Regions from separate parts of the Mesorhizobium sp. WSM4833 genome, predicted to be linked through region 2. Evidence: predicted binding sites of a transcription regulator. Region 2 holds the regulator's gene; the other holds the start of a gene.
What was found. The regulator PhoB, encoded in region 2, activates phosphate uptake and scavenging genes when phosphate is short. The targets are predictions, from matches to a motif close to TGTCATNNANCTGTCAT.
Positions count from the first base shown of each region.

Region 1: olsB (l-ornithine N(alpha)-acyltransferase) is a predicted target of PhoB. The motif match lies at 2,036-2,052, and genes of this name have one in related genera.

Region 1 covers NZ_JBVVQG010000004.1:279,221-285,096, forward strand. Annotated here, with positions in the region: gene grpE (nucleotide exchange factor GrpE) at 1-279, shown strand, start outside; gene AC0L2D_RS09725 (trimeric intracellular cation channel family protein) at 400-1,032, shown strand; gene olsB (l-ornithine N(alpha)-acyltransferase) at 1,097-1,972, opposite strand; gene AC0L2D_RS09735 (PAS domain-containing hybrid sensor histidine kinase/response regulator) at 2,155-4,446, opposite strand; gene acuI (acrylyl-CoA reductase (NADPH)) at 4,588-5,577, opposite strand; gene lspA (signal peptidase II) at 5,631-5,876, opposite strand, start outside.
Region 2 covers NZ_JBVVQG010000019.1:61,329-67,204, reverse strand. Annotated here, with positions in the region: gene xylF (D-xylose ABC transporter substrate-binding protein) at 1-667, opposite strand, end outside; gene AC0L2D_RS28075 (ROK family protein) at 937-2,184, shown strand; gene phoB (phosphate regulon transcriptional regulator PhoB) at 2,201-2,890, opposite strand; gene phoU (phosphate signaling complex protein PhoU) at 2,907-3,614, opposite strand; gene pstB (phosphate ABC transporter ATP-binding protein PstB) at 3,641-4,459, opposite strand; gene pstA (phosphate ABC transporter permease PstA) at 4,477-5,793, opposite strand; gene pstC (phosphate ABC transporter permease subunit PstC) at 5,790-5,876, opposite strand, start outside.

The sequences.
Region 1 (5,876 bases), on a different contig from region 2:
CGCGCCATGCTGTCGGCGCTGGAACGGCATGGGGTCAAGAAGCTCGCGCCGGAAGGCGAGAAGTTCGATCCCAATTTCCACCAGGCGATGTTCGAAGTGCCCAATCCGGACGTTCCGGCCAACACCGTGGTCCAGGTCGTGCAGCCGGGCTATTCGATCGGCGACCGCGTGCTGCGCCCGGCCATGGTCGGCGTCGCCAAAGGCGGTCCGAAGCTTGCCGCCGCTGAAGCGCCGGTCGAGCCGGGGCCGGTGAACGAGCAGGCTGAGAAAGATGCATAGTTAAGGCAGTAAGGGAATAGGGGAGTAGGGGAGTAGGGGAGTAGGGGAGCGTACCAGCAGTGCGGTTTCGTGATAAACATACTCCCGTATTCCCCTATTCCCTTACTCCCCTGGCCTGCAATGAACCCCATCGCGCTTCTCGACTATGCCGGTGTCGCCGTCTTCGCGGCGACGGGGGCGCTTGCGGCTTCGCGTAAGCAGCTCGACATTATCGGCTTCCTGTTCCTGGCCAGCGTCACCGGGATAGGCGGCGGCACGCTTCGCGACGTCATCCTCAACCTGCCGGTTTTCTGGGTCGCCAACTCCGGCTATGTGCTGATCTGCGCCGCGGTTGCGGTGCTGGTCTTCTTCAGCGCGCATCGTGTCGAATCGCGCTGGAAATGGCTGCTCTGGCTCGACGCCATCGGGCTCGCCGCTTTTTCGGTGATGGGCGCGGCCAAGGGGCTTGCGATTACCGGCTCGCCGGTCGTCTCAGTCATCACCGGCGTGCTCACCGCCACTTTCGGCGGCATTCTGCGCGATCTCCTTGCCGGCGAGCCATCGGTGCTGCTCAGGCCCGAAATCTACGTCACGGCGGCCCTTGCAGGTGCCGGCCTTTACACACTTGGCGATCTTGCCGGATTGCCGCCGCTCGCCTCGGACCTTGCCGGTTTTGCGGCGGCGTTCGTCGTGCGCGGTGGTGCGCTCAAATTCGGCTGGTCGTTTCCGTCCTACAAGAGCCGGCCCGGCAGGCGGCCGGAAGATATTTTGTGAAAAGGAAGCGAATAGCGAATAGGGGTTGAACGAGATAGCTCCCGCTACTTTCTATTCGCCAGGCTCACGCAGCGAAGCGCTGGGCTTCGCCGCCATAATAGTTGACGTAGCGGGCGCCGATTTCCTTGACCGGCATCACAACGAACACATCGACCGTCGAGAATTCGCGATCGATGACGCAGCCATCGCCGATGCGGGCGCCGACGCGCAGATAGCCCTTGACCAGAGGCGGCATCGCGGCGATCGCCGCCTTGGCATTGACCGCCTCGATCGGCATCAGGTCCATCGAGCAGTAGCGCCCGGAGACCGCGCGCACGTCCCAGGCCGAATTTGTGCGGCAGTGGTGGGCGAGGTAGGTGAGCGCCTCGGCATGCGCCGCCGGCACGGTGCCGTGAAAAGAAGCGCAACCGGTCATCACACCGATTTCGTAATGGTTGATGTAAGCCCAGATGCCTTGCCACAACGCTTCGATGGTGCGCTTCGAGCGGTATTCCGGCAAAACGCAGGAGCGGCCGAGTTCAAGGAAACGCTGGCCGGGGTGACGGGCAATGAGCTTGGTCAGCTCGAATTCACCTTCGGAATAGAAACCGCCGGCCGTGGCCGCGATTTCTTGCCGCAGAAGCCGATATGTGCCGACGATACGGCGATGTTCGGGACCGGAAAGCGTGGTGTCCAAAACCAGCAGATGGTCGCAGAGTGGATCGAACCGGTCGGCGTCACGGCGGTCATGGGCCTGGAACAGGTCCTTCCTGGCGCCAAGTTCGTCGTAGAACACCCGGTAGCGCACTTCCTGCGCGGCCGCGATCTCGGCCTCGTTGCGAGCGAGCCGCACTTCAAGATTGCCTATGCGGCCCAGTGCCGCGCCCTTTATGACGGAATCGACGTTACGTCCGGCAAGCAAGGCGCTGCTGGCGTTCGGCCGAGTGTCACATTCCGGCATAACTGTATGCACGAGTGATTCTCCTTCGAGCCATCCCTCTTGGCACGGGGATACGGTGTAGGTGCAACAGGATTGTGACAGTACCGTGATACGACGTCGTGGGCAATACTTCGTCGGCTGGCGAATACGATCAACCGGCTACGTTTAAGTGATCGCCCGGTGCGGAATGGGCGGTGGAAAGCTCAGGCCGCGACGACCTGGCCCTCGACGGCATTGACCAGCGCCTCGGGGTCGAGCGGCTTGGTGACAAAGCCGCTGGCTCCATGGGCCAACACCGCATGGCGGGTCTTTTCCTGGCTGTCGGCCGACAGCACCATGATCGGCACCGGCCGCACGGCACTTTCTTCCTCATGGCGGCGGATGGCGGCAATCGCGTCCAGCCCGTCCATGACCGGCATGTGCAGATCCATCAAGACCACGTCGAAGCGGTCCTTGTGCGCGGCGCCGGTGACAGCCTCGACGGCCGCCTTGCCGTTGCCGACCACCCTGACGCGATGCCCGGCCTTCAGCAGCGTGGCGCGGGCCAGCATGGCATTGATGTCATTGTCCTCGGCGATCAGCACCGACAGGCCGCGCTGGCGGTTGCCGACGGCGCGCAGTGTCGGCGCGCCGCGCTTTTCCGGCTGCGGCGGGCCGAGGCTCGGAGCATGGCTGCTCAACAGTACACGCAAAAGTGTTCCGCCGCGCACCGGCCTGGCCAGGAAGGTTGCGTAGCCGCTGGCGCGGAACTCGCCAAGCATGCCGCGATCTGTCGGCGCGATCAGCGTGATCGCCTCACAGTCGGAGAAACCGCTCTGGCGCAGGCGCTTGAGCAGCCTTCCGTCGCCTTCCTCCATCGCGGCATCGACCAGGATCGCGTCGCAGCCGGCGGCGAAAGGCGCGGCCTGTGCGGCGGTGGTGGCGATGTCGACCGCGCCACCGTTGGCACGGATGGTGCGGGCGATGGCGTCGGCCTCGACGGCGTTCTTCGACAGGATCACCACGCGTCTGCCCGAGAGAGCATTCTGGCGGCCCTGCGGCGCTTCGGTGGCCGCTGTCGCAGGGACTTCGAAGACGAACTCGGATCCCTGGCCGAGCCGGCTGGATACCGAGATCGTGCCACCCATGGCGGCCACCAGGCGCCTGGAGATGGCAAGGCCGAGGCCGGCCCCGCCATGTGTGCGTGTCGACGTGCCGTCGGCCTGCTCGAACTCCTCGAAAATGCGCTCCAGGTCGGCATCATGCAGGCCCGGACCGGTATCGGCGATGGTAAAGCATATGCGGTCGCTGGTTTCGGTGCGTGCGCGTGCAATGCTCACCAGCACGCCGCCGCTGTCGGTGAACTTGATGGCGTTGCCGATGAGGTTGAGAAGCACCTGCCTGACCTTGCCTGGATCGGCGGTGATCAATTGCGGCACGTCGGGTTCGACATGACAACCCAGCCCGATATCCTTGGCGAAGGCGCGCGCCGCCAGCAATTCGATGATGTTGTCGGCGATCTCGCGCACCGACATCGGCTGCGGCTCCGGGTCGAAACGCCCGGCTTCGATCTTGGAATAATCGAGAAGATCCTCGATCAGGGCAAGCAATGCGCTGGCTGAGGTCGAGACGGCGCCGACATAGGTCTGCTGCTCCGGCGACAGGCTGGTGTCGGCGAGCAACCTGGCCATGCCCATGATGCCGTTCATCGGGGTGCGGATTTCATGGCTGACGGTGGCGAGGAAACGCGATTTGGCCTGGCTGGCATATTCGGCCCGTTCGCGTGCGGTGATCAGCGAGGACTCGGCGCGTTTGCGGGCGGTGATGTCGCGGGCGATGGCGCGGTGCGAAACCGCGCCGCTGTCCTTGTCGCGCACCGACAGTTCGATCCAGGAGAACCAGCGCTGCCCGCTCGGCGTGCTGATAGAGACATCGGTGGAACTCAGGCACTCATGGTCGGAAAAGGCGGCATCGGGAACCATGCCGACCTCGATGCCGAGTTCCGCCAGGGTCTTGCCGGCAAGATCGCGCTGGTCGATCTCGACGAGATCGGCGAAGACCTTGTTGGCATAGACGATGTAGCCATCGCGGTCGCGATGGATGACGAGATCGCCAAGCGCGTCGATCAGGCCGCGAAAGCGCTCATCGCTCTCCTGCATCTCCCACATGCGGTCGGCCAGCGTCTCGATCTCGGCGCGGCTGCGGGCCGTGGTTTCGTCAAGAAGGGCGGCGGTGCGATGTTCGCTCCGCCTGGCGCGCAGATGCATGGCAAGGCCGGCAAGGCCGGTTGCGAGCAATGCAACGCTGATGAACATCGGTGCCCCGGTCAGGTGCGCCAGCCCGGCCATCACCACGATGGCGACGAATGTCAGAAAGGACAGGCCTTCGCGCCTGGAGAATTCCGGCTCGGGCACCAGCGGCGGCGCGGCGACGAAGCGCCGCGTCGACGCCGGCGGGAGCACCGCATCGACATCGTCGCCAGTGTCCGCCTGTTGGCTGCCGGATTGCGCGATCATGCGAAATTCTTGCCAGACAGAGCTTATGGAAAATTGCGGCAGATCGTTCCAATTTTAGCGGATGAGCGCTTTTTGCCGAGGCGCGGCGGGTTTGCCACCAGATCTGGCGATTGCATCCGCCCTTCCGGCAGTTGGGCGGAGTCACATATCCACGACGACGCGGCCGCGGATCTTGCCCTCGACGATATCGCGCGCGGCATCGACGATGCCGTCGAACCCGATGGTGCTGGACAGGCTGGCGAGCTTCTGCAGATCGAGGTCGGTGCCGATGCGGCGCCATGCCTCGAGGCGGACTGCTTTCGGCGCCATCACTGAATCGATGCCGAGCAATGAGACACCGCGCAGGATGAAGGGCGCGACGCTGGCCGGCAGGTCCATGCCGCCGGCCAGGCCGCAGGCGGCGACCGCGCCGCCATAGGAGGTCATCGAGAGCACATTGGCCAGCGTGTGGCTGCCGACAGCGTCGATGCCGCCCGCCCAGCGCTCCTTGGCCAGCGGCTTGGCCGGCTGGGCAAGCTCCTCGCGCGAGATCACCTCGGCGGCGCCAAGGTCCATCAGAAAGGGGCTTTCGGCATTGCGGCCGGTGGAAGCAATGACATGGTAGCCGAGGCTGGACAGGATGGAGACCGCGACCGAGCCGACGCCGCCGGCTGCCCCCGTCACCACCACCGGGCCGCGATCGGGCAGGATGCCGTGCCGCTCCAGGGCCATGACACAGAGCATGGCGGTATATCCTGCGGTGCCGACGGCCATCGCGTCATGCGGGTTGATGCCTTGCGGCAGCGGCACCAGCCAGTCGCCCTTGACGCGGGCACGGCCTGCATAGGCACCGAAATGGGTTTCGCCGACGCCCCAGCCATTCAGCACGACCTTGTCTCCGGCGCGCCAGTCGGGATGCGAGGACGAAATGACGGTGCCGGCGAAATCGATGCCCGGCACCAGCGGCCAGCGGCGGATCACCGGCGCCTTGCCTGTGATCGCCAAGCCATCCTTGTAGTTCACCGTCGTTGCCTCGACCGCGACGGTGACATCGCCTTCCATCAGGTCGGCCTCGGTGAGATCGGTCACGGCGACCGACTGCTTTTTCTCGGCGTCGCGCGAAACGAGGATGGCTTTGAAGGTTTCGGACATGTCTTTCTCCGCGATCTTGACGACATGAACTGTGCGGCGATGGCCGCACGGGGTCAATCCTTGGAAGGACTGGCTTTGGGTTCGCGCCGCCAGCCGACCAGCTCGTCGAAGACGACCAGTGCCGCACCAACCGAAATGAAGGCGTCGGCAAGGTTGAAGACGGCGAAGGACCAGACCGGCGTGTGGAACAGGATGTAGTCGATGACGTGGCCGTAGACGGCGCGGTCGATCAGATTGCCGAGCGCGCCGCCGACGATCAGCGCAAAGCCGGTGCGGGCAAGGATCTGGGACGGCGCGAT
Region 2 (5,876 bases):
CAGTGCCGTCATTGGCCGCGACCACCGCGTCGACCTTGTTGTCGTTGGCGGTCAGGAACTGTTCCATGTTCTTCTGGGCATTGGCGGGCAGCCAGCCATCCGTGTAGGCTTCGCCGACATTCTTGATCTTGCCGCTGTCGATGGCTTCCTTGAGCACTTCCATCGAGCCCGAGAACAGGAAGTCGGCATTGGGATCGGCACCGGAGCCCTTGATGAAGACGTAGTTGCCTTCCGGCTTGACCTTGAACACTTCGCGGGCCTGCATACGGCCGACTTCCTTGTTGTCGAAGGTGAGGTAGAAAACGTCCTTGTTCTCGATCAACCGGTCATAGCCGACGACCGGAATGCCTTCGTCCAGCGCCTTCTGCACGGCCGGGCCGATGGCCGAAGCATCCTGCGCCAGGATGATCAGGGAATTGGCGCCCTGCGAGATCAGGCTTTCGACGTCGGTAAGCTGCTTGCCGGGATTGGACTGCGCATCGGCGGAGATGTACTTGTCGCCGGCGGCCTCGATCGCCGTCTTCATGGCGGCCTCGTCGGTCTTCCAGCGTTCCTCCTGGAAGTTGGACCACGAAACGCCGACGACCTTGTCCTTCGCCTGCGCGACAGACGCGAGCGTCAGCGACATGGCGGCACCCGCCAGGATGGCGGCTGTGAATCTTTTCATATTATCCTCCCTGCGCCGCGTATGGCGCGACCAAACTGGCCCGAGGGCCGGCACAGAGGCCCTATTTTTTCGAGCCTCGAAAAAATACTGGGCCAACGCCCGAACGCTGTCAACATCGATTCTGATGGATTTTGATGTCGTCTCGAATTTTTTTCGGGCCTCGGAATAAATAAATGACACGGCGCGCGGCTTCTGCCAGTATTTGACCGCGTCACCGACAGCGTTCCAGGGCAGGAAGAACCGCGGCGACCGGGAGGATATGAAAGAGCATGTCGGTCGGAATCCGCCACGACGATTTGCGCCGCCGCAACCGCGCGATGGTGATCGCCGCGGTGCGCCGCGCCGGACAGCCGTCGCGCACCGAGATCGCCGCAACCACAAGCCTCAGCCATTCGACGATCTCGGCGATCTCATCCGACCTGATCGTCGAAGGCATCCTGACCGAAAGCAAGCCGAGCGAGGCCGGCTCGCTCAAACGCGGCCGTCCGCAGGTCGGCCTCAGCCTCAATCCGGAAGCGGCCGCGGTAATGACCGTGGTGCTGTCGCTGAACTTCCTCTCGGTCGCCGTCATCGACTATGCCGGCCAGGTAATATCCGAGGAACAGCGTCGGCTCGACACGCTGACGATGTCGCGCGACTCGCTGATCGGTGAGTGCACGGCAATCGTGCGGCGCCGCCTGGAAGATCCCGACCTGGACGTGCGCAGCATCGCTCGTATCGCGCTGGCCGTCCAGGGCATCACCGACACCCGTGCCCGCGCCATGCTGTGGTCGCCGATCACGCCGCACACCGACATCGCCTTCGCCGACATATTCGAAGAGGAGTTCGGCATCCCCGCCATTATGGAGAACGACTGCAACATGATGGCGGTGGCGCTGCGCTGGCGCGACCCCGATCGTTACCGCGACGATTTCATCGCCATCCTCCTGTCGCACGGCATCGGCATGGGGCTGGTGCTGAAGGGCGAATTGTTCACCGGCACCCATTCCTCGGGCGGCGAATTCGGCCACATGATCCATCGGCCGAACGGCGCGCTGTGTCGCTGCGGACGGCGCGGCTGCGTCGAAGCCTATGCCGGCAATTATGCCATCTGGCGCAACGCGCGGCAGATGGGCGAGGATGCAGAGCCCGTCGCCGATGTCAGCGACGCCGACATGCGCGCCCTGGCTGCCGCCGCCCGCGAAAGGGACGGGCCCGAACGGGAAGCCTATCGCAAGGCCGGCGAAGCGCTCGGCTACGGCCTCGGCAGCCTGTTTGCGCTGATCGATCCGGCGCCGGTCGCCATGGTCGGCGTCAGCGCCGCCGCCTTCGACCTGATCGAGCCGGCATTGCGGCAAGCGATTGCCCAGACCGCCGGCGGTCAGCATTCCAAGTCGATTTCCTTCGACACCGAGCCGAACGAACTGCCGCTGATCCGCGAAGGCTGCGCCATGCGGGCGCTGATCTTCGTCGATCAGGAGATTTTTGCGCCGGGCGTGCAGGCGAGATCCGGTCTCGGCGGCAAGAACGTGGCGTGAGTTCAAACGAGGGAGTTCAGTCCTCGCGAATGGCGTAACCCGCCCCACGGATGGTGCGAATGACATCGGGCATGCGGCCGTTGTTGACCGCCTTGCGCAGCCGGCCGACATGCACATCGACCGTGCGTTCGTCGATGTAGATCGTCTCGCCCCAGACATTGTCGAGCAGTTGGCTGCGCGAGAACACGCGGCCTGGATGGCGCATCATGAATTCAAGCAGGCGGAATTCCGTCGGCCCGAGCCGGATTTCGCTCTTCTTGCGATAGACGCGGTGCGACTCGCGATCGAGCACGATATCGCCGACCTTGAGCACGCTGGACAGCACTTCCGGCTTGGCCCGGCGCAGCAGCGCCTTGACCCTGGCCATGAACTCCGGCGTCGAGAAAGGCTTGACCAGATAGTCGTCGGCACCGGTCGAGAGGCCGCGCACGCGGTCGCTTTCCTCGCCTCGCGCGGTCAGCATGATGATCGGCAGCCGCTCGGTCTCGGGACGCATCCTTAGCCGGCGGCAGAGTTCGATACCGGAAACCGCAGGCACCATCCAGTCGAGCACCAGAAGGTCTGGAACGTTCTCCTGCAGCCGGATTTCGGCCTCGTCGCCGCGCGTCACCACCTCGACCTGGTAACCTTCGGATTCGAGATTGTAGCGGAGCAGCACGCCTAGCGGCTCCTCATCCTCCACCACCATGATGCGTGGCGCGATCATCGGCTGGTCACCCCTGTCATGCCGCTGGCGCGGACATTGCCGTCTCGTCCTGCTTCGGACGGTTGGCTGGCAACTGCGTGCCGGTCAAAACATAATAGGCATTTTCGGCGATGTTGGTCACGTGGTCGCCGATCCGCTCGAGGTTCTTGGCGCAAAACAACAGGTGCGTGCACGCCGTGATGTTGCGCGGATCTTCCATCATGTAGGTCAGAAGTTCGCGGAACACCGATGTGTATTTGACGTCGATGCGTTCATCATTGTTTCTGAGCGTGGCAAGCGCTGCCGCGTCAGCGGCGGCATACTCGTCGACGACCCCCTGCACCTGGATCAGCACCAGCTGCGCCATTGCGTCGATCGAATGCGAAAGGTCGTGCGGCGTGACGCTCAGCCCGACAGTGCCGACGCGCTTGGCGATGTTCTTGGCAAGGTCACCGATGCGCTCGAGGTCGCCGGCCATGCGGATCGAACCGACCACCGCACGCAGATCGTTGGCCATCGGCTGGCGCTTGGCGATCAGCGTGATGGCACGATCGTCCAGCTCGCGCTGGCGTGCATCCATGATGGCGTCGTCGGAAACCACCCGCTGCGCCAGCGCATTGTCCGAATTGAGCAAAGCCCTGGTCGAGCCACCGACCATCGAGCGGGCGAGATCGCCCATGTCGCGGATCAGCTGGCTGATCTGCTCCAGATCCTCATCGAAAGATGCGACGGTATGTTCACCCATGATCTTCGTCCCTCATATGCCAGAGATCAGCCGAACCGGCCGGTGATGTAGTCCTGGGTGCGTTTGTCGTCGGGGGTGGTGAACATCTTGTCGGTGGCGCCCTCCTCGACCAGATAGCCAAGATGGAACATCGCGGTGCGCTGCGACACGCGCGCTGCCTGCTGCATCGAATGGGTGACGATGACGATCGTATAGTTCTGACGCAGTTCGTCGATCAGTTCCTCGACGCGAGCGGTGGCGATCGGGTCGAGCGCCGAACACGGTTCGTCCATCAGGATCACCTCGGGCGACACGGCGATGGCGCGTGCAATGCACAGGCGCTGCTGCTGGCCACCGGAAAGACCCGTGCCAGGTTCCTGCAAACGGTCCTTGACCTCGTTCCAGATCGCCGCCTTCTTCAGGCTGGACTCGACGATCTGATCCATGTCGGCCTTGCGCTTGGCCAATCCGTGGATGCGCGGCCCATAGGCGACGTTCTCGTAGATCGACTTTGGGAACGGATTGGGTTTCTGGAACACCATGCCGACGCGCGCCCTGAGTTCGACGACATCGATGTTCTTGTCGTAGATGTCCTCTTCGTCGAGCGTGATCTTGCCGGTTACCCGTGCTGAATCGATGGTGTCGTTCATGCGATTGAGGCAGCGCAGGAAGGTGGACTTGCCGCAGCCGGAGGGGCCGATCAGCGCCGTCACCTGGTTCAGGCGGACGTCGAGATCGACGTCGAACAGCGCCTGCTTCTCGCCGTAGAACACGCCGACCTTGTCGCCGCGCATTTTGATCACTTCGTTCGACTTCATCTTGTCGCCCACTGCGTTTTCAAGGGACTGTTCGGTCATGATGTTCATACCAAAATGCCTTTTTTCTACCAGCGCCGCTCGAACCGACGCCGAAGCACGATCGCGGTGATGTTCATGGCCATGAGGAAGACGAGCAGGATGATGATGGCGCCGGACATGCGCTCGACGAAGGCGCGTTCGGCCTCGTTCGCCCACATATAGATCTGCACCGGCAGCGCGGTAGCCGGATCGAAAGGCGTCGTCGGTGGATCGGCGACGAAGGCGACCATGCCGATCAACAGCAGCGGCGCGGTTTCGCCGAGCGCGCGCGCAAGACCGATGATGGTGCCGGTGAGGATGCCGGGCGCGGCAAGCGGCAGGATGTGCTGGAACACCATCTGCATCTTGGAGGCGCCAAGACCGAGAGCTGCCGAGCGGATCGACGGCGGCACCGCGGCAAGCGCGGCGCGCGTCGCGATGATGATCGTCGGCAGCGTCATCAGCGTCAGCACCAGGCCACCGACGAAAGCGGCGGAGCGCGGCATGCCCAGGAAATTGATAAACACCGCGAGGCCGAGCAAGCCGAAGACGATTGACGGCACTGCGGCCAGATTGTTGATGTTGACCTCGATAAGGTCGGTGAAACGGTTCTTCTTGGCGAATTCCTCCAGATAGATGGAGGCGGCGACGCCGATCGGCAGCGCGAGCAGCAGCACGATCACCATCATATAAAACGAGCCGATGATCGCCACGCCCATGCCCGAGGTTTCCGGGCGGCTGGAGGCGCCGTAGGTGAACAGGCCGCTGTTGAAGTGCTCGGCCATCGCGCCCTCGGCCTTGAGCTTGTTCATCCAGGTGATCTGCTGGTCCGAGACCTTGCGTCGCGCTTCCTCGACACTGAGGTCGATCTGGCCCTTGAAAGCCGAGTCGAGATTGGCGGCGGCGAGGATGTTGACGTCGCGTGTCGTGCCGATCACCGAGGGATCGGCGGCAACGATGTCGCGCAACTGGACGCGGGCGCCTTCCGAAAGGAAGCCCTTGAGCTTCTGGATCATCGGCTTGTCATCAGGAGAAATGCCGAGCTTGGCCACCAGCGCGTTTTCTGCGAGCTTGGGATAATTCGCCTTGATCAGAACGCTCGGATCGGTTGCGCGCTTGCCGGAAGGATCGATCACCTTCTCGTCGAACGTGATCGGCAGCGATACCGTCGTCTGCCAGAAGGCGGTGTAGCCTTTCGAGACGATGGTGATCAGCATGATTGCCAGGAACGCCAGGCCTACGGAAATCGCCACGACGCCATAGATGCGGAAACGGCGTTCGGCGGCGTAACGGGCCTTCAGGCCGATGTCGCGGCGCGGATGGGCCGCCGGCCTGACCATCGTATCCATGGGAATGTCGGTCATTCGTACTGCTCCCGATATTTGCGCACGATGTAGAGCGCGACGATGTTCATCACCAGCGTCAGCGTGAACAGCGTCAGCCCGAG